4 regions of the Alteromonas sp. 009811495 genome follow, and region 2 is predicted to be linked to each of the others. Evidence: predicted binding sites of a transcription regulator. Region 2 holds the regulator's gene; each other region holds the start of a gene.
The links. The regulator sigma-54, encoded in region 2, starts transcription at its own class of promoters, with help from an activator protein. The targets are predictions, from matches to a motif close to GTTGGCACGNNNNTNGNNT.

Region 1: the regulator sigma-54 is predicted to act here: its motif matches at 3,679-3,697, upstream of OZ660_RS13510 (PEP-CTERM sorting domain-containing protein).
Region 3: the regulator sigma-54 is predicted to act here: its motif matches at 2,736-2,754, upstream of glnK (P-II family nitrogen regulator).
Region 4: the regulator sigma-54 is predicted to act here: its motif matches at 4,563-4,581, upstream of OZ660_RS12025 (BON domain-containing protein).

The regions. Positions count from the first base shown of each region.
Region 1 covers NZ_CP113972.1:2,949,915-2,958,306, reverse strand. The annotation lists gene guaB (IMP dehydrogenase) at 55-1,524, shown strand; gene guaA (glutamine-hydrolyzing GMP synthase) at 1,694-3,271, shown strand; gene OZ660_RS13510 (PEP-CTERM sorting domain-containing protein) at 3,754-4,419, shown strand; gene OZ660_RS13505 (methyl-accepting chemotaxis protein) at 4,882-6,516, shown strand; gene OZ660_RS13500 (cytochrome-c peroxidase) at 6,513-7,535, shown strand; gene OZ660_RS13495 (plastocyanin/azurin family copper-binding protein) at 7,547-7,870, shown strand; gene OZ660_RS13490 (c-type cytochrome) at 7,874-8,392, shown strand, end outside.
Region 2 covers NZ_CP113972.1:816,117-824,508, reverse strand. The annotation lists gene mlaF (phospholipid ABC transporter ATP-binding protein MlaF) at 1-235, opposite strand, end outside; gene OZ660_RS03720 (calcium/sodium antiporter) at 771-1,727, shown strand; gene OZ660_RS03715 (KpsF/GutQ family sugar-phosphate isomerase) at 1,730-2,710, shown strand; gene kdsC (3-deoxy-manno-octulosonate-8-phosphatase KdsC) at 2,711-3,259, shown strand; gene lptC (LPS export ABC transporter periplasmic protein LptC) at 3,256-3,834, shown strand; gene lptA (lipopolysaccharide transport periplasmic protein LptA) at 3,803-4,357, shown strand; gene lptB (LPS export ABC transporter ATP-binding protein) at 4,360-5,085, shown strand; gene OZ660_RS03690 (RNA polymerase factor sigma-54) at 5,159-6,655, shown strand; gene hpf (ribosome hibernation promoting factor) at 6,685-6,972, shown strand; gene ptsN (PTS IIA-like nitrogen regulatory protein PtsN) at 6,986-7,429, shown strand; gene rapZ (RNase adapter RapZ) at 7,488-8,333, shown strand; gene OZ660_RS03670 (HPr family phosphocarrier protein) at 8,333-8,392, shown strand, end outside.
Region 3 covers NZ_CP113972.1:378,212-386,603, reverse strand. The annotation lists gene ggt (gamma-glutamyltransferase) at 1-778, opposite strand, end outside; gene OZ660_RS01700 (ammonium transporter) at 1,053-2,300, opposite strand; gene glnK (P-II family nitrogen regulator) at 2,333-2,671, opposite strand; gene OZ660_RS01690 (hypothetical protein) at 2,951-3,742, shown strand; gene OZ660_RS01685 (substrate-binding periplasmic protein) at 3,747-5,300, opposite strand; gene OZ660_RS01680 (helix-turn-helix domain-containing protein) at 5,377-6,096, opposite strand; gene OZ660_RS01675 (DUF808 domain-containing protein) at 6,243-7,157, shown strand; gene OZ660_RS01670 (hypothetical protein) at 7,556-7,834, shown strand; gene mrcB (penicillin-binding protein 1B) at 8,116-8,392, opposite strand, start outside.
Region 4 covers NZ_CP113972.1:2,625,311-2,633,702, reverse strand. The annotation lists gene OZ660_RS12045 (response regulator) at 1-1,243, opposite strand, end outside; gene OZ660_RS12040 (glycosyltransferase family 2 protein) at 1,337-2,317, opposite strand; gene OZ660_RS12035 (hypothetical protein) at 2,766-3,314, shown strand; gene OZ660_RS12030 (endonuclease/exonuclease/phosphatase family protein) at 3,325-4,308, opposite strand; gene OZ660_RS12025 (BON domain-containing protein) at 4,616-5,215, shown strand; gene OZ660_RS12020 (hypothetical protein) at 5,485-5,862, shown strand; gene pyk (pyruvate kinase) at 5,940-7,376, opposite strand; gene OZ660_RS12010 (MurR/RpiR family transcriptional regulator) at 7,692-8,392, opposite strand, start outside.

The DNA of each region.
Region 1 (8,392 bases), 2.1 Mb from region 2:
AAAAAACACTACAATTGCGCCGCAATTAACCCTCAACTGAATAGGTGTTGTTGCATGCTACGTATCATCCAAGAAGCCCTGACGTTCGACGATGTGTTGCTGGTTCCCGGCCACTCGACCGTCCTCCCTCACACAGCCAACTTACAAACACGCCTTACGCGTGGCGTAACGTTAAATATTCCAATGGTGTCTGCAGCCATGGACACGGTTTCTGAAGCCCGTCTAGCTATTGCGCTAGCGCAAGAGGGTGGTATTGGATTTATTCATAAAAACATGAAGCCTGAAGAGCAAGCTAAGCACGTACGTGAAGTGAAGAAGTACGAAAGTGGTGTGGTCTCTGATCCGGTAACCGTGTCACAGGACGCGACAATTGGCGAAGTCATTGCACTTTCTAAGCGCCTTGGTTACTCAGGTTTTCCTGTAACTGATGAAGATAACAACCTTATCGGTATTGTAACAGGTCGTGATCTACGTTTTGAAAAACGTCTTGAATTGCCAATCAGCAACGTAATGACCGGTAAGGATGATCTGGTTACAGTTAAAGAAGGCGCAAGTTCAGACCAAGTACTAGACCTTATGCATGAGCATCGAATTGAAAAAATCCTCGTGGTTGACGATGCTTTTAAACTAACAGGTCTTATTACGGTTAAAGACTTCCAAAAAGCGGAAAACAAGCCAAACGCATGTAAAGACTCACTAGGTCGTCTTCGCGTGGGTGCAGCAGTGAGTGTTGGCCCAGGTACTGACGAGCGTATCGCGCTATTAGTAGATGCTGGTGTTGATGTGTTGCTTATCGATACATCACACGGTCACTCACAAGGTGTTATCGATCGCGTTAAGAAAGTACGCGCTGACTTCCCAGATGTGCAAATTATTGCAGGTAACGTAGCAACAGGTGATGGTGCGAAAGCACTGGCAGAAGCTGGTGTTGATGCGGTTAAAGTGGGTATTGGCCCTGGCTCAATTTGTACTACGCGTATTGTTACAGGATGCGGTGTACCACAAATTACTGCAGTGTCAGATGCTGTTGAAGCGCTTAAAGACACCAATATTCCTGTCATTGCTGACGGTGGTATTCGTTTCTCAGGTGACATCGCTAAAGCCCTAGCCGCTGGCGCGAGCTGTGTAATGGTGGGCAGCATGTTAGCCGGTACAGAAGAAGCGCCTGGTGAAGTAGAGCTATACCAAGGTCGTTATTATAAGTCTTATCGCGGTATGGGCTCACTCGGTGCAATGAACCAAAGCCACGGTTCATCAGACCGTTATTTCCAAGAATCTAATAATGCAGAAAAGCTCGTGCCTGAAGGTATTGAAGGTCGCGTTGCATACAAAGGCCCAATTGCGAACATTATTCACCAACAAATGGGTGGCTTGCGTTCAGCAATGGGGTTAACGGGTTGTGCAACTATTGAAGAGCTCAACACCAAAGCACAGTTTGTTCGTGTAACATCAGCCGGTATGGGCGAGAGCCACGTGCACGATGTAAGCATTACCAAAGAAGCGCCAAACTACCGTTTAGGTTAAGGCGAGTTACCACTCAGCGTGGTCATAGTGTTTGACACAACCACGCTGTAAACCCATCCATGGGAGCTTGGCCTCGGCATCCATGCCTTGGACAGGCTGTTTACAAACACTTTGCCCACGCTATATCGCGACACGTTGCTTAGTGGTTGGAAAGAGAAAAAGGCTTTTTATGAGTTTAAACATACACGCTCAACGCATACTTATTTTGGATTTTGGCTCGCAATACACGCAGTTGATAGCACGTCGTGTTCGCGAAATTGGTGTTTACTGTGAGCTTTGGGCTTGGGATGTGACCGAAGAGCAGATCCGCGAATTTAATCCGCAAGGCATTATTTTGTCAGGTGGCCCAGAGTCAGTGACTGAAGCAGGTTCTCCGCGTGCGCCGCAATACGTTTTCGAAGCGGGCGTACCCGTACTAGGTGTGTGCTATGGCATGCAAACTATGGCTGAGCAATTAGGCGGCGCGGTACAGGGTTCTGACAAGCGCGAGTTTGGTTATGCGCAAGTTGAAGTTATCAAGCCAAGCCCGCTGTTGGACAAAATTGAAGACGCCATTAGTGACAATGGCTCGGCATTACTTGATGTATGGATGAGCCATGGCGATAAAGTAGCGTCTATTCCAGCTGGATTTGAAACTGTTGCGCAAACGCCATCGTGTCCGCATGCGGCAATGTATAACGAAGAAAAGCAGTTCTACGGCGTACAATTCCACCCTGAAGTAACACATACACGCCAAGGTATGCGTTTACTTACCCATTTCATTATGGATATCTGTAAGTGCGAGAAGCTTTGGACCGCTGGTGCCATTATTGACGATGCCATTGAGCGTATTAAAGAAAAAGTGGGTGATGAAGAAGTTATTCTTGGACTTTCTGGTGGAGTTGATTCATCAGTCACGGCTATGCTTCTTCACCGTGCAATCGGCAAAAATCTGACGTGTGTTTTCGTAGATAACGGCTTATTGCGTTTAAATGAAGCTGACCAAGTAATGGAAATGTTCGGCGATCATTTCGGACTTAACATCATTCGCGTTGATGCTGAGGACAGATTCCTTGAGCGTCTTAAAGGCATTGAAGACCCTGAACTTAAGCGCAAAGCCATTGGTAATGAGTTCGTTCGTGTATTCGATGAAGAAGCAGGCAAGCGTGAGAACGCGAAATGGCTAGCACAAGGTACGATTTACCCTGACGTGATTGAGTCTGCTGGCTCTGCAACGGGCAAAGCGCATGTCATTAAGTCGCACCACAACGTGGGCGGCCTTCCAGAAGATATGGAACTAGGTCTTGTTGAGCCGCTGCGCGAACTATTTAAAGACGAAGTACGCAAAATTGGTCTCGAGCTAGGTTTGCCGTATGACATGCTTTACCGTCACCCGTTCCCTGGGCCAGGTCTTGGTGTTCGTGTACTTGGCGAAATAAAGAAAGAATATTGCGATTTATTACGTCGTGCTGACGCTATCTTTATTGAAGAGCTTTATGCAGCCGACCTTTATCAGAAAGTAAGTCAGGCATTTACCGTATTTCTACCAGTGCGCTCAGTAGGCGTAATGGGTGATGCGCGTAAATACGATTGGGTGGTGAGTCTGCGAGCTGTTGAAACCATCGACTTTATGACGGCACATTGGGCACACTTGCCATACGATTTCTTAGGTAAGGTGTCGAACCGTATCATCAATGAAATCGACGGCATTAGCCGCGTGGTTTACGATATTTCTGGTAAGCCGCCTGCGACTATCGAATGGGAATAATTAATCAATAATAATGGATTGATTTATAAGGCTACTTTATTTTTGTAAAGTAGCCTTATATATATGGCCTGCGAAGGTGCTTACTATCGAAAGCCTTTAAGCACAAAACATGTTGGTACGGCTATAGCTAAAGCTAAGAACAAGTTGTCTGATATTACTGCAATGATCAACTCGGGCAAAAAAGGTTTTTTGAATCACAGTCGTGGAGAGCGTTCAGATACATCTAGACAGTCAACAACGGTATGTCGAACTTGGTTTGCTCGGCTAGGGCAGACATTGAAAAATATAACCTCTCTTGAAACTTTACCCCTCATTAACAGTAGTGGATTGAAACACTCACTCTGTCAGTATATTTTACATACAAAAACAGAATAAAAAATATTATTCGAAATATTAGGATCTTATAGATTGGTACGTCTAATGCTTATAACCCTGTTATGCATATCGCATCGAATAGTTAATATAAAATAGGTGTCAATCTAATGAAAAAATTATTCTGTTTTGTACTTTTAAGTCTGATGAGTTTTGTAACTCATTCCGCTATTATCACAGGTATTGCTAATGATTTACTCAAAACGGACGTTAGCAATGACGGTTGGACGATACAATACCAAGGCGCTTACTCGGGCTCTTTTTCTTGGAGTTCACTATTAGCCGGAGTTGATTCATCGAAATATATGGCTTTGGCATCATCTTCTAGTGATGGTGCTACTACATATGATCTATTCGCTGCGATAAAAGTGTCTGATTTTTTAGTACTATCCACTGCTCTAAATGAGACTCAATTGTTCAATGGGGCGTATTGGTACAGAAGTTCAGGAAGTGGCTCTGTAGGTTTTTCACCAACATCTGGAATTTTCCAAAATAGCGCAGATGTTTGTAATTCATCCCTTTTCGGCGATCCTGGTTGTGCCGGTGATGATGGTTCTGAGCGTTTGTCTTGGCATATGAGTAGTAATGATAATGTTTTTGGAGGGTGGAGATCTGGTTTAACTACAAACCTTAACTCTGATAGTACTTGGCAAAGATACGTTCTTTTAATTGACGCTCCACAGCAAGGCCCTACTCCGGCTCCAGAGCCAGGCTCGATTGTTATGATTGGCCTAGGTCTAGCTGGACTGATGGTTCGCCGCAGAATCAAAAAGTAACTAAATTCTATTTTAGGTGCGTAAAACATTTACGCACCATCTTCTTCTTCAGAGCTATCACAACAATAATGTCATTCTCAGCATCAATTCATACCAACAGCTATACATTTGACGCCGAGTCAGTATTCCCGCATCACGAAAAAACACGTAATTATCACAGGAATAATGTTCCGTTCCGGAACTAATTTCGTCACAAAAACGGATTTGCAATAGCGATAACAATACGTGCTTGCCGCACCTTAGGCGCCTCTTCTAGCTCCACGATCGTCACCAATAATAGTGCTTAAAATTATCTACTAGAAAACGACTGACTCCTCCTATTACCTGTAACTTACTTAGAGGTATTAAATGTCCTGAAACGCACAACACGCTCTACAATCTCAAATTTTTTGCAGGTTGTGCGAACTCGTCTATTCTTTCGTTAAGTATTATTGAAAATTAAACTTAAGAAGAATTGACAGGATGTTTTCAAACCTAAACATGGCAAGTTGGCAGTTTAAGCTCTACCTTGTTGGCGCGGTGCCAATTCTGGTGTGCTTGTCTATTGTCGGGTTAGCAGCAAATACACTTTTTTCTCAAAGTGAGTCGCTTCAAGACGCTATCGATGACCTCAAAAGTCGGCAAGATATGGCGTTAACATTCATGGTAGCGAATCTAGCGCTCAATGCCGAAGTAAAGTCGTTGATAGCCGCGTCTTCTCAGGATGATATCAGGCAAAGCGCCATTGCAACTATCAAGGCTACGTCTACGGTTGAGGAAGAGCTAACACATCTAAATAATGCTCTTGGAAATGATCCTAAACTGGTTGAAATGCGCAGTTTGTTTGATGAGATTAAGCCCAGACAAATGCAAGTTATTGGCAAGGCAAAGCGAAATCTAGATGCAGAGGCAATGATTATCGCTAATGAAATGAAGCCGCTGATATCAAGCCTTGAAAAAATAAGCTTAGAACTTGTAAAGCGAGAGTCTGAACAGCTTACACAACTTAAAGAGGCAAATTCTTCACAAAACACGCGTTTGGTTTATACGTTGATAATATTTTGCTGCGTGGGTGGCTTGGTGTCTCTGGGAATTGCACTCTACTTCGGTAAAACGTTGAAAGATAGACTTAATTACGTGCGAAAAGTATTAAATAAGGTCAGTGAAGGCGATTTAACAAGTCGAGTAGAAAAGCGCAGTGAGTGTGAAATAGGCGAAGTAAATGACGCTATTTCTGTCACCATCGACAAACTTGAAAAAACGGTTCATCAGATATCAGACAGAGCAGCAAGCCTATTTAGAAACGTATCAGTTGTAAAAGACGCTACACACCAGTCAATTGAGAATGTAAACGCATTAACCACAACTTATGAACGTATTGATATAAGCGCTAAAACAAATATCGACATAAGTGAACAAACTGCAGAGCAATTGCACATTGCCCAAACGAAGAGCGCAGAAGCGAGCGCCACGGCTTTGCGAGCACTGGAGCAAGCGAAGGTGACCAAGCGTAACATCGCAGAGGTGATTGATGCGATAAACGTATCAAATCAATGTGCTGAGCAAATGGGGCTTGCCGTTCAGAATATCACTTCTATTTCTGAAAACATTGCGGCCATATCAGAACAAACCAACTTACTTGCGCTTAACGCAGCTATAGAGGCAGCAAGAGCAGGGGAGAGCGGTAGAGGTTTTGCGGTCGTTGCGGATGAAGTGAGAAACCTTGCGTCGCGCTCTAATGAGTCGGTTGACGAAATTGCCGCACTTGCTCAACAACTAACATCTAGCGTGACAACGATGGTTACGCAGATGAGTGAAACCAGCAACAAAGTTGAACGTCAGGGGCATGAGTTTGAGTCGACGTTAGACAATATCCTTAATGCGGAGTCACTTATACGCAACAGTGAAGAGCGCATAGAAGAAACATCCTTATTGGGGGATAAACAGCTTGAGGAAACACGTGCGATTATTGCCGCGATGGAAAAGTTAAAAGGCGTTATCGATTCAACTACGCTTTCTGTTGCAGACATGGAAGGGTTATCCGACAGCTTAACCAAATCATCAAGCAGGTTGCAGTCGCTTGTTTCTTATTTCAAATTGATAGGAGATCCCAAGTGAAACGACTTGTATTAGTTGTGCTTTTAGCTGTGTCCTTGCACGCTCTTGCAAACGATTATGTGTATAAAGCAGGGCATCCATCGTTACAAGAATGGCTCCTGCCTAAAGATGTTCCAACGCCCAAAGATAATCCCCTCACACCCGCTAAAGTAGAGCTTGGAAAAATGCTGTTTTTTGATCCTCGATTAAGCGGAGACGGCAATATGTCTTGTGCTTCGTGTCACTCGCCTTTGTTTGGCTGGTCAGATGGTCAGAAAACGGCGAGAGGTCATAAGAGTATGGTGTTGGGCCGTGCATCACCGGTTGTTGTTAATACTGGGTATAACGACATTCAAATGTGGGATGGACGCGAAAAAACATTGGAAGATCAGTCTATCGGACCTATGCGTAATACCGCAGAAATGAATATGGATATCCCAAAGCTCATCGATTTTCTAAGTGAGTCTGAATATAAAGAGCACTTTGAAGAGGCATTTCCCGGCGAGCCCATAGGCGTGGAGCAAATAGCCAAAGCACTTGCGTCTTTTGAACGCACCATTGTCAGCCGAGACTCCCCGTTTGACAACTGGGTAAGAGGCGATGAAAACGCATTGACTGCACAGCAAATCAGAGGTTTTGCGCTATTTGTTGACCCAGATAAAGGAAATTGCGCCGTTTGCCATAGCGCACCAAATTTTACCGATAACGGCTTTCACAATTTGGGGCTCGCGTCCTTTGGTGAAGAGAACCCTGACTTGGGCCGCTATACTCAGCGCCCTTTGCGACTGATGAAAGGCGCCTTTAAAACACCCACTATTCGTGACATAACGCTTTCTGCTCCGTACTTTCACGACGGTAGCGCCGAAACATTGATGGAAGTTGTTGAGCACTACGCCATTGGTGGCGTGGTAAAAGAAAATCGTTCCCCAAATATGAAAACGCTCAACTTATCTCAGCAAGAAAAAGAAGACATTGTCGCTTTTATGGAGTCGCTAACGACACCACCAAAAGCATTTGTTTTACCTATATTGCCTCTTTAAGGATTACGTTTATGTATAGATTTTTCACTGCTCTTGTTTTTTTCAGCTCAACCACTGTATTAGCAAATGACCCCGTAGTAGTGGGGCAAAAAGATAAAGCGTTCACCGTAAGTGAAGTATCGATAAAAGTGGGAGATACCGTGCGCTTTGTAAATGAAGATTCGTTTTTTCACAACGTCTTTTCACTGTCGGATGCGGCCCTTTTTGATTTGGGTTCATTTCCACAGGGGGAGCACCGTGATATTCAATTCGACACAGCAGGAGAAGTGGAGGTTGAGTGTGCGATTCACCCTTCAATGCGAATGGTTATACATGTTGAAGAGCCTGAGGGCTAAAAAATGAAAACTTTCTCACTATCCGTGTTGAGTAGTTTGCTCTTACTTTTGCCAACCTTAGCGATAGGGGCTCAGCAACAAGAAACTGAGCCAACTGTCGAAATCGGTGCCAAAGTTTATCAAGAACGTTGTGTACTTTGCCACGGAATGCAAGCTATGGGAGAAGGCGTTCTCCCAATGAAGCTTAAAAACTACCCGAATACGAATCTACTTAAACGTATTCGAGCAAAAAGCCGTGGCGAGATACATGATGTGGTAACCCATGGTGCATCGCTTGAACATATCTCTGATTTTATGCCTCCGATGGGGGCTGAATTAACGTGGACAGAATTGGAAAGTGTTGTTGATTTCCTCATGTTGCTCAAGCGTGACACGCAGCAAGGCTTAGCCATGCTAAAGAACAAAAGCTCTAGTGTGATAGATACTATGGACTCGTTTGCTGGCAGAGATATCTATGAAACGCGGTGCGTTTTGTGCCACGGGCCAACTGGCGAGGGAAATGGGAGAATGAGTAAAATCATT
Region 2 (8,392 bases):
TCTGATATAGCGACTTCCTCGACATAGAGACAATGGAGTCCCCGTCGAACTTCACATCACCTTCATCAGGTGTTAACTGGCCGCCGATAAGGCGCAGCAGTGTGGTTTTACCAATACCACTTGGGCCCATTACCGCAGTAATTTTTCCCTTGGGCACTTTAAGCGAAATGCCATCGTAAATAATACGATCGGCACGCTTAAAGGTAAGGTTGTCTATTTCAACTAAATGATCCATAGCGTGTTTAATGTCGACCCTTGACCTAATGAAGCCGCCAGTATTTACATCGGCGGGCTTTATAAAAATTTATTTAACATCGAGAACATTCAAGTTCTATGCCTTCGATTACTTTCACAGTAAAGTTTACTGGGCAGTGTAATCTAGTGACATTCTACGCTTTTTCAAGGGCGGCGCCAAAGTCAAAAAGTTACAAGTTATGTTCGATGAATACGAATGATTAAGCCTGTCAGCCCAATCGCTGTTTTAGTTGTCTTATTCGAAAAGCCCTATAACACTTATCTGGGCACTAAAATGGTAGAGTATTTTTTATTAACTGAAACTGAACGAGCTCATCGTAACGCCTGATTTTACAGTAAATTTCGCTAAAATCTGGTCGCTTGTCGTGTGTTAAAGGCAATGCAACATGTTTATAGAGTGTGGTAACGCCCAAAACAGATACTTTATCGGTACAATAAAATAAAACGCACTTCCCATATGCAAATGGCACTGTTTTTGCGACAATCTAGCGAAATACTTTTTATTACAGGTTGTTGTGCTTTTAAACATCGTAATTTTCATCGTAGGACTAGTGATTTTAAGTTGGAGTGCCGATCGCTTTGTATACGGTGCATCTGCACTGGCGAAAAACATCGGAATATCGCCGATGATGATAGGTCTCACTATTGTGGCGATGGGCTCATCAGCCCCTGAAATCGTCGTATCAGCGATTGCCTCAGCAAACGGAAATATGAACACTGCGGTAGGTAACGCATTAGGGTCTAACATCACCAACGTCGCATTAGTGTTGGGTATCACCGCGTTAGTTAAACCTCTTATCGTTTCCTCAACAACGCTTAAACGTGAACTCCCGGCGCTACTCATCATCTCGCTTATCGCAATAGGCTTTATGTTTGATGGCGAATTAAAATCCTACGAAGGCATTATTTTGCTAGGTCTTTTTATTTTTGTTTTAGCGATGATGGCGTGGCTCTCGCTACAAGTTGATAAAGAAGACCCTCTCGTTGCCGAAACTGCCGATGAAATCCCTAAAGATGTGTCGAACACGTCTGCTCTTATTTGGATTGGTGTTGGTCTTGTTATTTTGCCTTTAAGTGCCCATTTCTTAGTAAATTCCGCTGTAGAAATCGCGCGTTATCTTGGTATTTCTGATTTAGTTATTGGATTAACAATTATCGCACTTGGAACAAGCTTACCCGAACTTGCAGCCAGCATTGCCGGCGTGCTTAAAGGTGAGGATGATTTAGCATTGGGTAACATTATCGGCTCAAATATTTTCAACCTACTCGCCGTGTTGGGTATGCCAGGTCTAATAGCACCAGGGCTACTGGACCCTGATGTTTATAATCGCGACATGTACGTCATGCTTGGCTTGACCTTGCTACTATTCCTGTTTAGTTTCGATCTGATTGGCAAACGCACTATTTCTAGGCCCAACGGATTTTTATTGCTTGCCTGTTTTATCGGCTATCAATTCTGGCTGTTTGGATAATCATGAATAACGAATTACAAAACACCTACATTGCCTCTGCAAAACGCGTTATCGATATTGAAGCTAGCGCTATCGAAAATCTTGCCAGTCGCTTAAATGAAAATTTTGAGAAAGCCTGTGATATTCTGTTTTCCTGTACGGGTAAGGTCGTTGTTTCAGGAATGGGAAAATCCGGTCATATTGGCAATAAGATTGCTGCAACACTTGCCAGCACAGGTACCCCCTCTTTTTTCATGCACCCTGGCGAAGCAAACCATGGTGATCTAGGCATGTTGAGTAAGGGCGATGTATTGCTCGCTATCTCCAATTCGGGCGAGACGAGCGAAATTGTTAACTTGCTGCCCGTGGTGAAACGCTTAGGAATAAGAGTTGTCGCCATGACAAACAGTGCACAAAGCTCGCTAGGCCAATACGCTGATATCGTACTCGATATTAGTGTCGAGCAAGAGGCATGCTCACTAGGCTTAGCGCCAACCTCTAGCACAACAGCAACATTAGTTATGGGGGATGCACTCGCAGTAGCATTGTTAGACAAGAAAGGATTCACATCTGACGACTTTGCGTTGTCACACCCAGGTGGAAGCTTGGGCCGAAAGCTACTGCTTAAAGTAGGCGACATAATGCTCTCGGGTAGCGATATTCCGCTAACAAAGTCAGATGCAACCGTTGCCGAAGCACTCCTTGAAATTTCTAAAAAAGGATTAGGAATGACAGGCATTATTGATAGTGCCGGAATTTTGCTTGGCGTGTTTACAGACGGAGACTTGCGTCGTATTTTAGATGCGCGAGTTGATTTACATAGTGCCCAAGTTATTGACGTTATGACACAAGGCGGAAAAACAACCACTCAAGAAGAGCTAGCGGTTGAAGCATTGAACCTAATGGAAAGCCATAAAATTAGTGCATTGATGGTGGTTGACAGCGATCGCAAACCTATCGGCGCCTTCAACATGCATATGCTATTAAAAGCGGGGGTGCTGTAAATGGCGACAACGTTATATACCGATTTAGATGACACGCTCTTTAAGCGTCTTGCAGATATTAAACTGCTGGTATGTGATGTAGATGGTGTTTTTTCTGATGGGCGCATTTATCTGGGCAATGATGGTGAAGAGCTCAAAGCATTTCACACCCGAGATGGCTACGGCGTTAAGGCCTTAGTGAGTCATGGCGTTGACGTTGCAGTAATTACTGGGCGTCGCTCTACCATTGTGGAAAACCGCATGAAGGCACTCAACGTAGCCCATATCATTCAAGGCGAAGAAAATAAGTCTGCCGCACTACAAGCCCTAATGACTGAATTGTCATTGCGCCCTGATAATGTTGCCACTGTAGGCGACGACATGCCTGACACAGGTATGTTTGCCCATGCAAGTGTAAAAATTGCAGTTTCAGATGCCCACCCTTTTGTCGCTAAACAAGCTAACTGGAAAACTACGCTCCCTGGTGGATTTGGGGCTGTGCGCGAAATTTCTGACACAATCCTGCAAGCCAAAGGGGTTGAACAAGGTATTTTTGGAGCGAGTGTATGAGCCAATTTGGCTTCAATCGACTGGGGCTGAGCATTTCTGCGCTATTTATATTGGCGCTGCTAATGTATTTACCCACGTGGATGGAAGAGCCGCCAGAAGTAAGAAATAGCGGCGAACTTGATGCATTGAAACCCGCGTATAAGGCAAAAAATCTTACTACAACTCTTTATAATCAAGACGGACAGCTCAACCATAAGGTGTTTGCTGAATCGATGGAACACTACGATCAACTTGGCTTTGTATTGTTCCGTGCGCCACGCTACACACTTTATACTGATAACGCTACGTCACCGTGGGTCGTTACCGCTGTGGAAGGAACATTGTACAACAACGAGCTGATTCAGCTTGAAAATAATGTACAAATAGAGAACCAAACTACAGATGACTTTGTCAAAACCATTACGACACAATACATTCAGATTAATTTAGACAACAAGCAGATGACATCTGATCAACCAGTAGAGATACTGGGGTCGCAATATGTCATTCAAAGCAATGGGTTTAATGCGAATTTACGCACCCAAGAATATGAGCTTATCGATCATGTACAAACCACTTATTCCCCTAGCAACTAGCTTAATTTTAGCGTTGGCTAGTGGTTCCGTTTTCGCTAATGAAGATGACTTTTCTAAGCCAATTAAAGTCGATGCTAAGTCACAATTTGTTGATGGAAAAAATAAAACATCGTTGTTTAAAGATGATGTTCTAATTACTCAAGGCTCGCTTGTGATTAATGCCGACGAAGTTGAAGTTATCGCGACAGCGGGCGAAGGTAGAGAAGTGTTTGTCGCACGCGGTAACCCTGCGAGCTATACGCAAGAGTTTGAAGATGGAACGCCAGTATCCGCTAAGGCGAATGAAATTCGCTACGAAGTGATTAATCGGGTGATATCGCTTACAGGGAAGGCTGAACTAAAACAAGACACCAGTATGGTAAAAGGTGACAGTATTACCTTTGATATGATTACCGAGCAACTGCTTGCAACCGGTGGCGATGACGACAACGGTGAAGGGAGAGTGACAACTGTTTTCACTCCTGAAGCGATTCGCAAGACGAATGCTAAGGACAACGAACAAGATAACGAGGGCAACCAATAGCAATGGCTACTTTGAGCGCAAGAAACCTTGCTAAGGCGTATAAATCACGCCAGGTTGTCCGAGATGTCAGCCTCAGTGTATCGACAGGTCAAATTGTAGGGCTGTTAGGCCCAAATGGTGCTGGTAAGACCACAACATTTTATATGATTGTTGGGCTTGTTCCCCTTGATAAGGGCGCCATTGAAATTGACGACAACGAGTTAACACATCAGCCCATGCATGAGCGTGCACGCCGCGGAATTGGCTATCTCCCGCAGGAAGCATCTATATTTAGAAAGCTCACTGTGCATGAAAATATCATGGCAATTTTACAAACCCGTAAAGATTTAAATTCACAACAGCAGGAAGAAGAAGCCGATGCGCTACTTGATGAATTTAATATTAACCATATACGTAATAGTACGGGGATGAGTTTGTCAGGGGGAGAACGCCGCCGAGTGGAAATTGCGCGCGCCCTTGCTGCTAAACCACAATTTATTTTATTGGATGAACCCTTTGCTGGTGTTGATCCAATATCAGTAAATGATATAAAGAAGATTATTCAACATCTTCGAGATAGGGGTATCGGTATCCTTATCACTGACCACAACGTACGAGAAACATTGGATGTTTGTGAAAAAGCGTACATTGTGAGTCATGGCGAGCTTATTGCGCAAGGAACTGCGGAACAGGTTTTAAGTAATCAAAAAGTAAGGGATGTATACCTAGGCGAACAATTCAGGCTATAGTTAGTGTAACCGGATTGTCATTTTTCAATCTCGCTCAGGTATATTCAATTTAGAGCATTTAAATAAGACGTAGATGAAACCATCTTTACAGCTAAAATTTAGCCAACAACTCACCATGACACCTCAGTTGCAGCAGGCCATTAAACTGTTGCAGCTTTCTACGCTCGATCTTCAACAAGAAATTCAAGAAGCGTTGGATTCAAACCCGCTATTAGAAGTTGAAGAAGGCCACGACGAGCCTCAGCTTGAAAAAAATAACATCGATAATGATGACAGTGGGGTAGAAGCTTCTGCCACTGCATCAAGTGATACTTTGGAAGCTGGCGACGCACTAGAAAAAAATGATCTTCCGGACGAATTGCCAATCGATAGCACATGGGATGAGTATTATTCAGCATCGTCAGCGCCGGCACCAGGACCTGCCAGTGACGACGAACAAATTTTCCAAGGTGAAACGACTGAGGACATACAAGAACATCTATTGTGGCAGATGCGCCTCACCCCTTTTTCTGACACTGACCGCGCCATTGCAATGGCTATCATTGATTCCATTGATGAGTCAGGGTATCTAACCGTTACTCTTGAAGAGATTTTAGAGGCGGTTAACGCGCAAGAAGTCTCTGGCGAAGATGAAGAGGAACTCATTGAAATGGACGAAGTAGAATGTGTATTAAAGCGCATTCAAATGTTCGATCCCATTGGTTCTGGTTCGCGCACCCCGCAAGAGTGCTTGATGGTACAGCTTCGCCAATTCGCAGATGATACACCATGGCTTGCCGAGGCAAAGCAGTTAATAGAAGACTATTCTGATTTGCTGAGCAGCAAAGATTACCGCACCTTAATGCGCAAGAGCCGATTGAAAGAAGATCAGCTTCGCGAGGCTATGCGTTTGCTGCAAACCTTGAATCCTCGCCCAGGTAGTGCTTTAGTTACTAAAGAACCTGAGTACGTTATTCCAGATGTATCGGTTACCAAAAAGAATGGCCGTTGGGTGGTTGAGCTGAACCCTGATAGCCTGCCAAAACTTAGCGTCAATCAACAATATGCCGCAATGAGTCGCCGTGCAAAGAACAGTAGCGATTCACAATTTATCCGCTCACACATGCAAGAAGCCAAGTGGTTTATCAAAAGCCTAGAGTCGCGTAACGACACACTGATGAAGGTAGCAAATTGTATTGTGCAGCAACAAATGGGCTTTTTTGAGCATGGCCCAGAAATGATGAAACCAATGGTATTAAATGATGTCGCAGAAATGGTAGATATGCACGAATCGACTATTTCACGTGTGACAACACAAAAATACATGCATACCCCTCGTGGCATCTTCGAGTTGAAGTATTTCTTCTCTAGCCATGTTGCAACGGAGTCAGGTGGTGAATGTTCATCAACCGCCATTCGTGCATTGATCAAAAAACTAGTGGCAGCTGAAAAACCCAGTAAACCACTAAGTGATAGCAAGATTGCTTCATTGTTGGCCGAGCAAGGCATTAAAGTTGCCCGGCGGACAATAGCAAAGTACCGGGAATCGTTATCGATCCCGCCGTCGAACCAACGCAAGAGCCTTATTTAACGGGCTTAATAATATAAGGAAGACGAAATATGCAAATCAACCTTACTGGTCATCATGTCGAAATCACCGACTCTTTGCGTAATTATGTCGATACGAAGTTCAGCAAACTTGAACGTCACTTTGATCACATTTCTAATGTGCATGTCATCCTGAACGTTGAAAAATTAAACCAAAAAGCAGAAGCGACAGTTCACTTAAGTGGCGCTGAAGTATTCGCATCCTCAGAAAATACCGACATGTATGCGGCGATTGACAGCATGGTTGATAAACTCGACCGGCAGGTAATCAAGCATAAGGAAAAACTTAAAAAGCACTAGTAGTTAATTAAGTATGGATATACAAGCCATCGTAAGTCTGGACCGCACTGAATGTGCGGTTCAATGTAATAGTAAAAAGCGTATTTTAGAGATCATTGCTGATATTGCTGCGAAGAACAACGCGCATATCGACCAGTCGACGGTACTGAATAGTTTGTTGGCGAGAGAACGAATGGGTAGCACAGGTATCGGAAACGGCATTGCCCTTCCCCATGGTCGCTTAGCTGGCCTTGATAGAGTTATTGCCATTGTTGTTACCAGCACACCAGCTATTGATTTTGATGCGCTAGATGAAAAACCTGTCGATATTTTCTTTGCACTATTAGTACCTGAAGAACAAACCGAAGGCCATCTACAAACACTAGCCACAGTCGCTGGCAAACTGAGTAATAAAGACACTATTAAGGCAATAAGGCGTGCTACCACAAGCGATGACATTATAAATGCGTTAGCGTAACTCGCTGCTATACAACATTACTGCATTAAGCGCTTATCAGTGTAAAGGGAGAATATAAGTGAAGCTGATTATTATCAGTGGTCGTTCGGGCTCAGGAAAATCAATTGCACTGCGCGCTCTTGAAGACTTAGGGTATTACTGCGTTGACAATATTCCGGTTAACTTGCTCCCTACGCTAACGCACACAGTGGTTGATGAATACGACCAAGTCGCCGTTAGCATAGACGTACGTAACCTGCCTAAAAATCCAGACGATTTAGTAGAAATACTTGATTACCTGCCTTCGTCTTGGTCGATGACCATTGTGTATATTGATGCTAGTGATGATGTGCTCGTTAAGCGTTTTAGCGAAACACGCAGATTGCACCCGCTGGCCAAGCTCAACAAGTCTCTCTCTGAAGCCATTCGCGCAGAGTCAGCGCTGCTGGCCCCTATTGTCGAGCGAGCCGATCTCTATTTGGATACCGACAAACTCACTATTCATCAACTCGCTGAGCTAATACGCGAACGTATTCTTGGTAAGAAAAGCTCGCGATTAGTGCTTGTTTTTGAGTCATTCGGCTTTAAGCACGGCATTCCCAAAGATGCAGACTATGTATTTGATGCACGGTTTTTGCCCAACCCTCATTGGGAACCAGATTTAAAGCACTTGACTGGGCTAGACGCGCCTGTTGAAGTATTTTTAGGGTCTCAACCTGTAGTAACAAAATTTATTTGGCAAATACAGAACCTGATCACAACGTGGCTTCCACATTTAGAGCGCAATAATCGCAGTTATGTCACCGTGGCAATTGGTTGTACTGGCGGACAGCACCGCTCGGTATACATCGCCCAAGCGCTATCAAAAACATTTTTGGAAATTCATCCAGACGTTCAAATCCGTCACAGAGAGTTGAACCAGTAATGATTATTGAGAAAACACTCACAATCGTTAATAAATTAGGGCTTCATGCTCGTGCTGCC
Region 3 (8,392 bases), 440 kb from region 2:
TATGCGATGCTAAATCTTGGTATGACAAAAAGCCGCCCTGAGCTTTCATGTACGCATCAATAGTGCGAGCGATATCGCCTTTATAAAACGCATCTCTTCCGCCCGTTGCAATTTTTTCATAGGTTACCGCAAGGCCAGGGTTTTTAAATATGTCGCCCTTTTTCGGTAGCTTTCCATCTATTAAGAAGGTCTCAGCAAAGCCATCATAATGGCCTATTCGCGCGTGATTCATTTCCCAGTAATAGGCAATAAGCTCAGACACAGGAAAGCCTTCCCGCGCATACTTGATAGCAGGGGTCAGTAACGTGGACATTGGCAATTTGCCGAATTTCTCATGTAGCTCAAACCATCCATCAACGGCGCCTGGAACAGATACGGGTAAGGGCCCAAATTTAGGAATGGTGTTGTGGCCGCGCTCTGCAAATACCTCTTTGGTTAACTGCCTAGGAGAGCGCCCAGAAGCGTTTAAACCCACTAATTTTTGCGCTTTGGCATCCCAAACAATGGCAAATAAGTCTCCACCTACTCCGCAGCCTGTTGGCTCAACTAGGCCTAGCATGGCGTTTGCGGCTATGGCAGCGTCAACGGCACTACCACCTTGTTTTAAAATATCTAATGCCACCTGCGTGGCTAAAGGTTGACTGGTAGCGGCCATGCCATTTTGTGCAATAACTTCAGAACGACTGGCAAAGGGTTCGCCTGTTATTCGATCGTATGCATGGTTAGATACACTGACAAATACGAGTAATGCCGCGACTAAGCGCACCTTTAAAGCCATAGTTTTCCCTTAACAGCAACAGCACCTTTTTCTTATACGTAAACACTAGGTGAGCGTTTATAGCAAAAGGCACCCTTATTATTGTTTTTCTACACCTAACTCGATGAATGAAAAGCGCTACTTTTTCTTCATCATACCCACCCTAGTGTAGCGTTATTGTCACAATACGGCTAATACCAATACTAAAACGAAAAAAGCCCCGCAGATGCGGGGCTTAAGTGAAGTAATGTAGGCATTATTATTGTTGTTGTCGTGTTGCCTAATCGTGACTTACTTACGAACGGCTGCTTGTAAAGTCTGGGTATGCTTCCAAACCACACTCGCTCATATCTACACCGTCGAATTCTTCTTCTTCGCTTACACGGATACCCATAACCGCTTTCAGCACTAGCCATACCACTAGACTTACTACGAATACCCAAACAAAGATTGTTGCTGCACCGATAAGCTGTCCTGTAATGCTTGAGCCGTCATTAGTGAATGGAACAAGGATAAGACCTAATAGACCTACTACACCGTGAACAGAGATTGCACCTACTGGATCATCAATCTTAAGCTTATCAAGACCAACAATGCTTAGTACTACAAGGATACCACCAAGACCACCGAATAGTGTTGCCTCTAGTGGCGTCGGTGTAGAAGGCTCTGCAGTAATTGCTACAAGACCCGCCAACGCACCGTTAAGCACCATAGTAAGGTCTGCTTTTCCGAATAAGATACGCGCTACAATTAACGCTGCAATTGAACCACCCGCAGCAGCTGCGTTAGTGTTCATAAATACAATGGCTACTGAGTTTGCACTTTCAACAGTCGCTGTAGCAAGTACAGAACCACCGTTAAAACCAAACCAACCCATCCAAAGAATAAATGTACCTAGAGTAGCTAGCGGAAGGTTAGCACCCGGGATAGCATTCACTTTGCCATCTGCAGTGTATTTACCTTTACGTGCACCAAGTACAAGCACACCTGCTAATGCTGCCGCAGCACCTGCCATGTGAACAATACCTGAACCTGCAAAGTCAGAGAAACCTAGGTCGCCAAGTGTATACATACCAAATACGGCTTCGCCGCCCCATGTCCAAGCGCCTTCCATTGGGTAGATGAAACCTGTCATGACTACCGCAAACGCTAGGAATGCCCAAAGCTTCATACGCTCAGCAACTGCGCCCGATACAATAGACATTGCCGTTGCAACAAATACTACTTGGAAGAAAAAGTCAGCAGAAGGTGCATAGGTTGCTGGTTCTTCAGCTACACCTGTTGCGCCATCAGCCATAATACCGCTTAGGAAAGGACCCCAGTCGCCGCCACCGTACATAATGCCGTAGCCACAAACCATATACATGGTACAAGCGATAGCAAATAGTGCGACGTTTTTAGTTAGAATTTCAGTGGTGTTTTTCGCTCGAACCAGACCCGCTTCAAGCATCGCAAAGCCCGCAGCCATCCACATGACTAGCGCACCGCAAATTAGAAAGTAAAAGGTATCTAGCGCATACCCGAGTTCAAAAGTGATTTCCATTATTGTGTTCTCCGCAAATTCTTCGTTGTGGCTTACAGCGCGTCGCTATCCGACTCACCAGTTCGAATACGAACGGCGTGTTCAAGGTCGTAAACAAATACCTTGCCGTCACCAATTTTGCCTGTTTTGGCTGCGCCAACGATGGCTTCGACCAGGCGCTCTACTTGGTCGTCCTGAACTGCAATTTCCAGTTTGACTTTAGGTAGAAAATCCACCTGATATTCCGCTCCGCGGTAAAGTTCTGTGTGTCCCTTTTGACGTCCAAAGCCTTTCACTTCAGTCACGGTTAAACCGTCGATACCGATTTCTGAAATGGCTTCACGAACATCATCTAGCTTGAACGGCTTGATGATAGCTGTGACTAGTTTCATGAGATGCTCCCAGTTTATTTTGGTTATTTGTGCTATTCGCGTGTTTCTTGTTGTTGCTAAGCTAAACCAAGAGCCATGCCATAAATAATTATTCATATAAATCATATAGATAATCATATTTAAACGTTCTATCAGAAAAAACATTGCACCATATCTGTGCACACAAGCGTATTTGCCCAACGATGATGCGCAAAGTAAGAGAAGTGGGATAAGCGTACTAATAAGTAAGACGAGTGTAGGAGGGAACTATTTGTTTGCCGCTGATGTCAGTTATGTACTATGACGACGATCACTGATACTTTTTTTGCGCCAGAGCGCGATATGGAAGTCCGCAACACGGCTAAAAAAGCAACGTGGAAGTCGCTTTTTGTGTCATCGTGTGTGCATGTTTTAGGGTTTGCTTTAGTCATCGTGCTGTCGCAATACTCACTTGAAAAAAGGCGCGAGCAGGTAAGTAAAGAGGTAAACGCTCAGCCGATAAATGCGGTGCTGTATATCCCAAGAAAAACAGCAACGCCTTTAGACACTAAGGTACAAGAAAAAGAAGCGTCATCGATGCCAAAGCCGTTAAAAGTTGATGAGACAGACGTGCCAGTTCAGGTAGTAAAAGAGCCCACTCAATCAAACTTTATTGAAGAAAAACAAGAACCTGAAACAAAACCCAAGACAAATGCAGAACCACAAACTATTGCACCTACAACACCGTTGCCTGAGACATCATCGTCAAATGCTAATCAACGCGCAGGACAGTTCAACTTTTCAGCCAAAGAGGCAGCTTCACAATATTTTGATGCCTACAATAATGATCAACTTGCTCAAGAAGCTGTCGATGCAGCCCGAGAATATCAGCACAATAAAACGCACCCTACGATTGTTGATCCCAGAAAGGATAATGACGAGCAGGCTATGCCGCCGCGTCCTGTTAAACGGGTAGATTGTACCAGCAGCGCGGCTAAAACATTGGCTGTACTCAGCGGTATAACTGGCGGCACGCTTCAATGCACCAATTTGGGTGATCCTAATAGGTTTATTGACGCTCGGATTAAAAAACGTCCCAATGAGGGGCGTTAATCATTTACTCCAATTGCCCCAGAACAATGACGCCGTCTTGTTCAAACATATTGAGTGACGTTTTCTTTGAATATGCTTCAAGCCACTTTGAATAAAGGGCTCTGTATTCGTCTGATTGTTTAAAGTTATCTGCGGCAAACTTAAGTTTGTTAACCAACGCTTGATTGGTACCTTTTTTGGACATCGCCAAATACGTTGTTGCTTTTTGATAAGTAAATAACTTTTTGAAACCTTCACAGGCACCATTGAGCCCATCGCAAATAATGTTTGCACCACCGTCAGATAAAAACAGATAGTCCGCGCCACCATTGGTGAGCTGCATTACCACCTTATCCCAGGAATTCTCTGTCACATCTATGTGACCGGCCGCTTTTACAAGCTCTTGACGAAAGTCTCCCTTTAACACAGCAATGCGACTGCCTTTAGGCAAGTCTTCTAGAGAAGTCGCATCTCCTTGATAATCTGCCCGTACAAACATGGAATAGGCATTTTCTGTGATAGGGGTAATCCAATAAAACGCATCTTCGCGCTCAGGTGTTCTCGCTAAAGAGAAAACGAGAACATCGGGCTTCATCGAACTTTCTACGAAAATTCTCTGCCAAGGCGCCGTTAAGATCTCAGTCGGCAAGTTGGCTTGTTGCAATATATTCTGCACCAATTCAATAGCGTAACCTTTTAATTTACCGCGCTGCCCTCTCTCGCTAAACAAAGGTTCTAAGTTCGTTATAACCCAGAGGTGGGAAACATTACTTTCATCTTTTTCAATTCTACCTAACGCGATCACACCTTCAATTTCATTAGCGTCGGCGGATATTGTTGTCAGTTTTGGCAGCCAACGTTGAACGAGCTCATCGAAAGCTGGCGTTTGAGCAAAAACGCGCGCCGTTTTGGTCAGTCTATCTGCCATTGCCTTATTCGCTTTTGTCTTTGGCATTGCAATATAGCTGTATTGAATATCATGGGTGTGCTGCCTTGATAGTGTTGTGCAGTCAAGGCCATTCTGTTTACAAATGACATCCATGCCAAATTCAGAGAAAAACACGGCATCAACATGCCCTGTCAGTACTGCATCAATGGCTTGTGTCCAAGTGTCGTATTCGACCATCTCAAATTGTGCATATTCGCGCCCCAACTGGGCTCGATAATCACCACGCATGACAGAAACAAGAAGGGTTTTATTTTGACTGGCCAACGCAGTTAAGTTGACAGGTTTTGCGCCGTAAATACCGATAACATTTGCCGTAAGAGGGGCCAGCCAGTAGAACTTATTTTCTCGCTCGGCGGTACGCCCTATCCCCGTTGCGACGACACGCTCTCCTCGTTTCATTCGCTCAATCAAACGAGCGAAGGGCAATGGCGTTACTTCAGCATCAATGCCTGCGGCAGTGAGAATAGCGCGCGCGTAGTCGACAGAATACCCTTCAACCGTACCGTCTTCTTGGAACTCGCTAAAAACAGGTGTGTTGCCTGAAAGAACAACAAGGGACTCTTCAGCGTTAGTATTAGCCATAGACAGATTCACTAACAACAAGCTACTTAACACTAACCAACGAAACACCAATACAATCTCTCCTTGAATAAACTCGTGCCATAGTAGACTAAATAGTGAACGAAAAACAAACGGTATTGAGAAGTTATGAGCGCTTATAATAACCTGGCGGCTGGCCAAAGTAGGCTTTGAAGCGACGCGTAAACGACGTAACATCGTCATACCCCACGCTCAGTGCCACCGTTAATATAGGGGTATCAGTATTGCTTAATAAGGCCTTCGCTTTTTCCATCTTCGTTTTTACTAAGTAATTGCGTAAGCTCAATCCCGTTGTTTGCTTGAAACGCACCTTAAATTGCGTTTCTCCCATACACGCGATGTCGGCTAAGGTTTTTAAGTCGTGTTTATGTGTGAGATCTTGATGGATGTGACTTAATACAGGAACTATACGCTTATCCGTATTTGCGCCTTTTTGAGATGTGCTAAGCAAAGCATAAAATAGAGCAATGACTTCGTGCCTTGCATCGTCTGTAAAATGGTTGAGCTGAATATCGACAAAGTTCAAAAACGCTTGAAACGGCGCATTAACTTGAAAAATAGGCTGCAGATTGTCCTTAAAACCGTCAGGCACGTGATGTAAATCTGCAACAACAAATTTGCACAGCTCATTGGCTCGAAAAGTATGTACTTCGTTAGGCGCAATACATACTCCTTCACCTACCCCGACTTTCCCATCAAAATTATCTAAGCCAATTTCGATGTGACCGTTTATTGGTAACACCAACTGATAGTATTCATGAGAATGGCTATGCATGGTTTTGGTGTACGAGCGAATAGACAATGATGGAATGGTGTGTTCAGGCATGGCAAGGTTACGCGCTATTGCATACAATGTAGGTGTTGTGCAGTTTCGCAATAAGACATAGTCAGTGCAAATATCAAATGTCGGTTGCCAACGACGAGCGGCAAAGCGTATGCTTTAGACATAATAAAGACACAAGGAAAACTACCGTGGCCGCAGCCAATTTACTCGCGCTATTAGATGATATTGCTACGTTAATGGACGACATTGCCACTATGTCGAAAGTTGCCGCACAGAAAACTGCTGGTGTATTAGGTGATGATCTCGCCGTTAATGCTGATCAAGTACAAGGCGTGAAAGCAGATAGAGAACTTCCCGTAGTATGGGCAGTTGCCAAAGGCTCGTTACTGAATAAAGCGATACTCGTGCCTGCCGCACTTGCCATCAGCACTTTTGTTCCCTCATTGATCACCGTCTTATTAGTCCTGGGTGGCCTTTATTTGTGCTTTGAAGGCGCTGAAAAATTGCTGCATAAATATCTCCCTCACGAAGAAGAAGTCAAACACCGCGAAGCAAGAATTGAGGCGCTCACCCATGAAGATGTTGACATGGTAGCGTTTGAAAAAGAAAAAATAAAAGGCGCCATACGTACAGATTTCATCTTGTCAGCAGAAATTATTGTTATCGCCCTTGGTACGGTCAGTGATGCCAGTTTAACAACCCAAATTGGGGTACTTATTGCGTTAAGTTTAGCGATTACGCTTGGCGTTTACGGATTGGTTGCAGGGCTGGTTAAGATGGATGATGTAGGCCTCTATATGTTGCGCAAGTCACTCACTGGAACAATGAATGGTGTACAACGTTTTATTGGACGGGCATTACTTGTTACTGCACCAGCGCTTATGAAAACCCTAGCAGTTGTCGGTACCGTCGCTATGTTTTTAGTTGGTGGAGGCATACTGACCCATAGTATTGGCTTTTTGCACTATATAACTGACTGGTTTGTCGGCCTTGCGCCCTCTATGTCGTTAGTTATGTCTATTGCAGCTGACGGCGTAACGGGCATAGTAGCGGGTACGATCATAACCCTTTTTGTTGCTCTTGCCAGTAAAGTGAAACGCTAGCAGTTAACCTAAGCAACTGGCCTAAATTGCTATGATGGCGTTGTAATAGCGACGCCATCCCCTTAATTATCCATGTAATCTCCCCTGTTTATCCCATCAATACACCTACCTGAAGGTCAAATACTCATACTTTCTTTCGCCTTAGCCTTTTTGACCAACTCTTTTTCAAAATAACTAAATTTTAGTCTTTAGCCTTTCGTCTAACTATCACATAAATTTTTATTTAAAAAATAAAACCATATTTATCAGTGGCTTAATTGAATTTTAAAAATTGGCACATCCCTCGCAATAAACTAATTGTTAATTGATAACGACTTAATATCGAAACCTTTGCAATACGATAGCTGCCACGCAGTATGTTTCAGTGCAGTGTCTAACTTTTTATTTTGGAGATTATTATGTTTACCGCTCGCAAACTTTTCACTGCATTGACTTTAGCCACTAGCGTAATGAGTGCAGCTGCTTTTGCTCACGAAGATAACTTAACAAGCTACACCGACTACATGGTAGAAAGTGCAGTTATGGATGTTAAGCAAAATATGGAACTTGGTGTGACTTATGACGTGCTTACTGCAAGTCACAAATTTGAGCCAGAGGTAAGTGAAGAAAATACCTTAGTGGCTGAGATTACCATTACACCAATTGAGCCTATTAGCGTAAACGACAACGACGCATAAGGAATTTGCCATGTTAACCGCCAGTACATTATTTATGTTGGTACTTGGCCCCTTTATCGCCTTTATGGTTAGCGCCCTTTTGTTTTCGACAGCACGACTGTTTTTGCAAAAAGGGCACTGAAAACGCCTTAAACGGATATCGATGAAAAAGATGCCAGACCGATAACGATTTGTTCCCTTTGCCTTCCCTGGGCCTGTGCTCCAGAGGGAGATAGAAAGCACCGAGTAATCCACTAAAGCCAAGTGATTGTGTTTTCTATCTTCTTACTGGGGCTTTTTTTTTATCCGAAGATCCGTTCCCACCAACTCTTTTCTTTCTTAGTATCCTTACCTTTAACCGGACGGCCAGAACAGTCTTGTTGCGGTGGCGGTAATACATCTAATATCGCAGGCACACTTAAGCTACCCGCACAGCCAGCCACGACTACCGCGCCACTGCGCGCATCAAAGTGAGCAATACCAAGTCCTTCTGGGAATCGGCGGGAAAGCGACTTGGGAGATTGAGAGCGCATATAATTGATAAATACCGGTAATGCTCCACCAGCACCCGTAAGATTC
Region 4 (8,392 bases), 1.8 Mb from region 2:
GTTGCTTGGCTATACTTAACCCCAATCCAGTACCACCATATGAACGGGTTGTTGAATTGTCTGCCTGCTCAAACTTGTTAAAAATATGCGCCAATTGCTTTTCTTCAATGCCAATTCCTGTATCGGTAATTTCAATAGAAAGCACATTGGATTTCGACTTGCGAAGGTACGACACTTGAAAGGTCACACTACCTTTTTCGGTAAACTTAATCGCATTGCTGAGTAAGTTATGTAACACCTGAGATAATCGAGTGATATCTCCGGTTATAACATGCGGTAAAGACGGATCTTTATAATAATGAAACGTTAGCCCTTTGCGCTGACATGCCACGCGCTGTAGCGACACCACGTCATCGAGAACTTGTAAAATATCCACAGGCGCTTGCTCAACAATTATTTTGCCAGCTTCAATTTTCGATATATCCAGAATATCGTTTATTAACACGAGGAGCTGGCGACCAGATGCCCGTGCTTTCTTTAGGTAAACATCGCTTTTACTTGGATTGTCTAGCGCCAATTCAATCATGCCAAACAAACCATTCATTGGGGTGCGTAGTTCATGACTCATGCTAGAAAGAAATTCGGACTTTGCCTTACTGGCTTTCTCAGCTTGCCGAGCTAATGCTTGTGCCTCGTTTCTGAGTATAATTTGCTTATCAAAAGCGGCTTTAATTGTTTTTTCCAGAGGCCAAAAAATAACAAAAGCTTCAATCGTCAGTAATAGCAAAGTGGCTAGCCAAATAAATATTTCAATTTGAGCGACATCACTAACACGCGTTGAAGCTTCTTGCTCGAAGAAATTAACGACATTGTCTAATGCAGTGAGTAAATTGGTGACTTGCTCAATAGACAAACTCAAACCCTTTTCGCACATTGGGCTTTCCAGTATATTTTGCGCTTCGTTGATGTAATTTTTTACGCGTTCGTCAAGTTGGCCATTACCAAAATAAGCGTCTTTCACATTAACAGGAAGGTTAGGGAGTGAGGTAAGTCTGTAATGATTTACTTTAAAGGTTTCTAGTGTTGCCTCTAGGTATGTCTCTTCTAATGAGCCTCTACACGCAGCGCCTGTAGAGCTCAATAACGCAATACGCTGCGAGAGCATGCGTTGTTGCCCTGCAATATTGATGATTTCTGCGTCGTATTTTTGCTCATCAATCAGACTGTAAATAATAAAAAAGGACAGTGTGACAAGCGTTGCTGTTAGCAATAACGCGACGATGTATCGAAAGCGTAATGACATATATGTGAGCATGAGTTAGCACTCATCTCAAGATAATAGATGCATCGGCGTAACGCAAACGCCTAAAGGTGTAATTGAAACATTTATTGCGGATTAAGCAATGGGTTCAAGAGCCCTTTTGGAAGTGGGTAAAATAGTGACTTCGTTCTGGGCAGTATGGTGAAACTTTTTGAAACGGGCACGCTTTTCTTTTGATGAGGATCGCATCTCTTCCTCTGAAGGAAGATGTTTTACATGCAGTCCCTGAGTTTCGAAGTCATTATTAATGTAGCCTAGTGCCGCATAGCGTTTTAGCACCGCGTTGCAAGGGTAGAATCCCCATTTGTGGTGAAATCGCTGCGCGTTAGAAACAAAATCCAACAAGTGATTTAGTGGACATCGGTAAGTGAGTCTTTCTGGTACAAAGGTGACTGTCTCTAGCTGCATAAGCTGCAGTCTGAGATGTCGACATGTGGTGAAAAAGTCTTCGTCGTTTAATCCGAAACCTGTGTAACTTTCATCGAAACCGCCGGTTTTTTCAAAGTCTGTCTTACGAATAAAAAACACTGTAGAACAAATACTATCGTTACTAAACTTTCCATAGTTAATTTCCTGATTTTGTTGATTGCCAATTACGTTTTCTAAGAATGTCATGTCATCATTGCTCGAGCGGTCGCCCGTTGATAGTGCAATATGGCTGCGCTTGAGCTGGTTGTACGAGCTTCGACATAAATCCTCAGGTACACATTTTACTGACGTAAAAACAATACTGTTTGATGCCAATTTACGTACACCATCACCCACTAACGTTGGCGCGATAATAGCCTCAACATTTACATACAAAATCGTGTCATATGTTGCGGCTAACATGCCTTTGTTTCTTGCTCTTGCAATGGGTAATGTCTGTTGCGTTGTGAACTTATGGACAATGTCGAAGTGATCACTTTTCATCAAAGAAAGTTCAGACGGTGGTGCCATCCAAACTACAATCAACTCCGAAGGCTTGTCGGTGCCTGCCTCTAATTGCGAAATAAGACGGCAAAGCTTATCGGTACGATTTTTGACAATAGTCACTACACTCACTGGCATGTGCATGAAGGCCTCCCTCGCATGTCGCTGTCTCAACATTCATTTGTACGACGCATGACTTTTGATAGCTATTAAGCAAAAAATAGTCCTAATTGATTAACTATCTGTTTAATAATGCTTTTTATTGTTTGGTGAACGAGGGTGACAGTGTGTGTCGTTGCTCATTGGGTAGATAGGCTATGACAGTGAGAAAGAGTTACACGCGTAGCCAAACGTTTCTACTATGCGCCAGGTTAGAGATTTGATATTCTTACCTTCAGTAATATAACTCTTTGTATTGTAAAGGTTCACATCGAGTGTTCTTCGGTGTTCCGCAATGTGAACTTTGGTCTAAAATGTGGATGAATTGCATGCCACACTCTGCAATATGTACTATGCTCGTTAATGTGAGTCCATGGCTTTACTTTAACCGTATAAGTTGTTGGTTATTAAATTTTCAAGTGGTGTAAAGGCTGTGTCAGTACAATCTTCAGTAGTCGTTCGTCAATATGACAAACAGTCGTTAAAAACAGTCGACGTTATCTCCGGTATCTCTCCAAACGCAATGAGGCGGGTATTTGGCGGCTGGATATTTTTCGCTGCAGTAGTGGGTATCATTGTGGCAGTAGCGCCAGACTTGAGCGCTCAGTTCATCGGATTAACGCTTTTTGTGTTGGTCGCGTTTACATTGGTAATGTTTGGCCAAAGCCGTATCTCGGAAGGTTGGCCAGCTATTATCTGCGACCAGAACTTCATTGGCGTTGTAAGAGATCCAGTTGCTCGAGAGTACATATGCGTCGACTCTTCATTAGTCGTCGATGCAAAGCCAACACTTATCAAACCCAATAAAAAAGCTGTTGAGATTCAATTGGACTATGAGAAGCTTTCAGAGCAAGACATAGCGCTACTCAAGCAAGCAGTTTGGCCGTACAGCGACAAATTGGTGGGGTTAGCCCATTTCAAAAAGCGCGAAGAGGCATGTGAGAGCGTTATGTGGTGCGTTCAGCATCGTTCATCTCATTAACTAGGGCGTATTAATCCCGGTTGGGTGGTGCAACAAGTGCTAATTGAGTGAAAAGAGGGTAATGGTCAGAGCCAATATCACTTAGTCTCTCAATACGTACTAATGAAAAGTGCTTCGAGTGAAATACGTGGTCAAGCGGCCACTTCACAAGTGGATAGTGTGCATGGAAGGTGTTAAAAAATCCTCGTCCCTCTCGCGGGTCAAGCAGGCCACTTATCTTTTTAAAATGGCGCGTGGTGGGTGACCAGGCAACATCATTTAGATCTCCTGCAACAATAACAGGGCCGCTTTGCTTCGAAATTTCCTTTCCAACCACATGTAGTTCAACATCTCTCGGTTTTGCATATTCGTTTTCGGTTGGACTTGGTGGTTTAGGGTGTAAAAAGTATAAGGTTACTTTTTGCCCATCAACATTAATCGTTGCTCTAATCGACGGTACGTCATCCTCAATCAAAAAGCGTAAGGTCACATTTTCAAAAGCATACTTGCTGTAAACATGCATGCCGTATAAGTTCTCTAATGGGCAAAATTTCTGATGGGGGTAATCTTTTTCAAGCTCACTGAGGTGATCTTGCCATTTTTTATTGGACTCAAGGGTAACTAAAAAATCAGGTTGGGTGGTATGCACATGGGATAGTAGCTTTTGATAACCGTCGTTCGGCATATAAACATTGCTTGATAGGATGCTCAATGTTTCTTTAGGCTCAGCCGCTACACGACGTACCTCGCGCTTGTAAAGTGGCGTGTAAGGGATAATCCACATGCATTGATAAAGCAAACTGACGGCAAGCCCTAGCACTAATACAACATCAAATGCTGATAAAGTGTAAGAGATTGCTTTCACTGTATAGGCCACAAGTAACACTGCAAGCAAAGTCGCTATTTGTAATCTAGGAAATTCCCATACTCTAATTGTCCAATGCGACGAGGGAAGTAATGGAATAAAAGATATCGCTATGAAGATTACAGAAAAAACCGACAACAATATTTCCATTTAGATAGCCTCCCTGAGCCATAGAACTCGCCATTAAGCCTAGCGAGCAGTTTTATTACGGTTACGCGGTTAAGAATTGTTAATGATTACGCCGGCGAGAAGAGAATAGTTTAGATTCAATGTAGATGTGCTAAATAAGAATTATTATTCTTTGGCGAGTAAAAATTGCTGCAAAGCAAGCAAACTTTTCATCTTAAACATTGCTTGTAGTGTGAAGTTTTTAATATTTTATACTTAAATCAGTACGTTATGCCGTTGGCATTATTTTGGCATTACCCCATTTGAGTTTCGACAAAGGAGAAATGTTATGAAACGCACACTACTTTCTATGATTGTTGCTACATCGTTGACTACTGCAGCTTATGCAGGTGATATGAACTCTGACAACAAGTGGGAAAAGGGCGCCAAAGACGCATGGATTGATGGCAAAGCTGAAGCTACGCTGTTGTTCAATGGCAACCTAGATTCATTCGATATTAACACCGATGTTTCAAACGGCAATGTTGTTCTTACTGGTAAGGTGGATAACTCTGTTGAGAAGAAGCTGGCTGAAGAGCTAGTGTCTAACATCGATGGCGTAAAGTCGGTAGACAACAAACTAACGGTTGTTGCAAAAGCTGACATGGATTCTGATATGTCAGAAGACATGGAAGAGACGTACGACGAAGGTACGAGTGAGTTAACTGACGCGAAAATCGCTACCGTAATTAAAACTCGCCTTCTCATGGATACGGATATCTCTGGTTTTGACATTGATGTCGATGTAGAAAACGGCAATGTAACCCTAACGGGCGATGTCGATTCTGATGCTGAGCGTGACCTTGCGATTGAGATTGCAAAAAATGCATCTGATGTAAAAGATGTCGAAGATAACTTACGTGTGGTGACTGAAACAGCAATGAACTAATTGCGTTTAATCACTGATAGAAAAAGGGGCCTCGAGCCCCTTTTTTGTTTTAATCGACAACTTGTTTTCAACCTCATTTCCCAAACTCTGCTCGACAAACACATCTTTGTTTTGTCGTAGCGTGAAATATTCAAAGCGCTGTGTACAAAATTCCCAACCTTCATTATCAATAAATAGCTAAAATTGCATATATCATTGTTTTATATGGATTTTATTGTTGGCTCGATAACTGCAATCTATCATTAACTAGACGCTTCAAGGAGAGTGGCATGAATATTTTACGCTGGGTTGTTTCGGGATTGGTTGTATCTTTTTTTGTAGTTATCGTTGGAATGGCGAGTAACGGTAGTACTTTTGTGAGTCAAGCGACAGCGGATGATCAAGAGCGTGAGCTTCATCCAGATATTGTGAAAATAGAAGGCACGTATTCGCAAGTTAAATTCGATTTAAGTAGAAAGTCTCATTTGCTACGCAAGATGCGTATGGACCATTACATTGCACAAGCAAAACAAGCTGACTTGCGTGGGTGGGACCATGAGCGCAAAGATTTGATTGAACGCGCTGAAAACATTTTGTCGCATCATTTAACCCAATATGCGGTTAGTGTTCAAAACGATGCAGAATCGTATTCTGTATCTTCAATCTAAATAAAAAAAGCGAAGCCTGACGTCAGGCTTCGCTTTTATTCTTTTAGCGCTCTATGCCATTCTTTAAATTATTAGTCTTACTCTACATCGACAATTTTAAGCGTATTGGTTGCACCTACTTTTTCCATCTCGTCACCGTAGGTCAAAATAATGCTGTCACCGCTTTTCACTAAGCCTTTCTCTTTAAGTGAAGCAATAACGTCATACTTCAAGCGACCTGGCTCACTTTGTGATGAGTCAAAGTAAACCGGCTTGACGCCGCGGCAAAGCGCCATCGTATTTAGTGTTGTTTCGTGACGTGACATTGCAATTATTGGCAACGATGTCGTGATGCGTGACATCAGCGTTGGCGTGCTTCCGCTTTCCGTCAAACCAACAATTGCCTTAACACTTGGCAGGTGGTTTGCCGCGTAAACTGCTGAAAGTGCAATTGACTCACTGGTAGACGAGAATTGTTCGTCCATGCGGTGCTTTGAAATTTTAACACTTGGATGTGTTTCTGCACCTTCACAAACGCGCGCCATAGCCGCAACCGTTTCAATAGGGTAGTTACCCGCGGCTGTTTCAGCAGACAACATCACCGCATCGGTACCGTCAAGCACTGCGTTAGCTACATCCATAACCTCTGCGCGCGTTGGCATTGGGCTATCAATCATCGACTCCATCATTTGCGTTGCGGTAATGACCACTTTGTTAAGCTGACGAGAGCGCGCGATAAGCTTCTTCTGTACACCTACAAGCTCGGCATCGCCAATTTCAACCCCTAAATCACCACGAGCAACCATTACGGCATCCGATGCACTAATGATATCTGTCATAGCTTCGTCAGTTGCAACGGTTTCAGCGCGTTCTACTTTGGCACAAATTTTTGCGTAGCAACCTGCTGCTTCAGCCAGTTCGCGAGCATAATTTAGATCTGCGCCGCTGCGTGGAAACGATACGGCAAGGTAATCTACGCCAATCTTAGCGGCTGTTTTGATATCTTCTTTGTCTTTTTCAGTCAACGCATCGGCAGAAAGGCCACCACCTTGGCGGTTGATGCCTTTATTGTTTGATAGCTTACCACCTACAGTTACTTCGGTGATGACTTTACGACCTTCTACACCAGTCACTTTAAGCTGAATACGGCCGTCGTCTAGCAATAAGATATCACCCGCAGAAACGTCGTCTGGCAGAGCTTTGTAGTCGATACCCACTTGCTGGTCGTTACCTTCGTCACGTCCAAGCTCTGCATCCAAAACGAATTTAGCGCCAATCTCTAGATGAACAGAACCTTGTGCAAAACGTGCAACGCGAATTTTAGGGCCTTGAAGATCGCCTAAAATTGCAACGTATTTGCCTAAGTTTTTGGCCGCCTGACGAACGCGTTTAGCGCGTTCAATATGGTCTTCTGCTTGACCGTGAGAAAAATTCATTCGTACTGTATTTGCGCCTGCGGCAATCAGTGCTTGAATTTTTTCTAATGAGTCGGTTGCTGGACCTAAGGTGGCAAGAATTTTCGTTCTTCTAGTCATGAGATTCCGTCGCTGTTTCTGTAGTTAGAAATGACAAAGAGTGTTAGGTGAATATTATTAAAATAGTCACCTGTAATCGCTTTACGTAATTTTATTACAGAATAGTAGTTGAATTTGACAAAAATGTGAATGAAAGAAAGAAAAAGTCATAACTGGCTCGACCAGTTAAGCGGCTTTAACTTACATTGTGAACAAATAATAGACTAAGTAAGGTGTGGTTGCTTAATAACAAACGCGGTTTTCTGGTACCGGGGTCAAACTATCAAGTGAAGGCAAGCGAATGATGAAATTTACTCGCTTGCCCTGTTGCAGCTGTTAGTCGTTGCGTTTCTCATACCGAGAACCGCGAAGGGTATCTTTAACGCGCTTCAGGTTTTCTCTGAATTTGTTTCCGCGGCGCAGTGTAAAGCCAGTAGCTAACACGTCTATAAGCGTAAGCTGTGCAATACGCGATGCCATTGGCATGTACATGTCGGTATCTTCAGGTACTTCAAGCGATAAAACGTAACTGCACTCTTGTGCCAACGGGCTATCTGCCGATGTTATTCCAACGACAGTAGCGTCATTCATTCGCGCTATTTGTGCAATCTCTACCAAGCTCTTTGTGCGACCGGTGTGGCTTATAAGCACTACAACGTCACCATCTGAGCAATTCATACAACTCATGCGTTGCATCAAGATGTCTTCAAAATAAACAACGGGTACGTTAAAACGGAAGAATTTATTTAGTGCATCGTGAGCGACCGACGCTGATGCGCCGAGTCCGAAAAATGAGATCTTCTGTGCTTGTGTAAGCAAATCTACCACGCGATTGACGACATTGACATCGACAGACTGTCGCGCAACCTCAAGTGACGCCATAGTAGATTCAAAAATTTTATTGGTGTATTCGTCTGGGCTATCGTTCTCGTCAACATGGCGATTAACGTATGGCGTACCATTGGCAAGGCTTTGCGCTAAATGTAATTTGAAATCGGGGAAGCCTTTGGTGTCTAGTCTTCTGCAGAAGCGGTTAA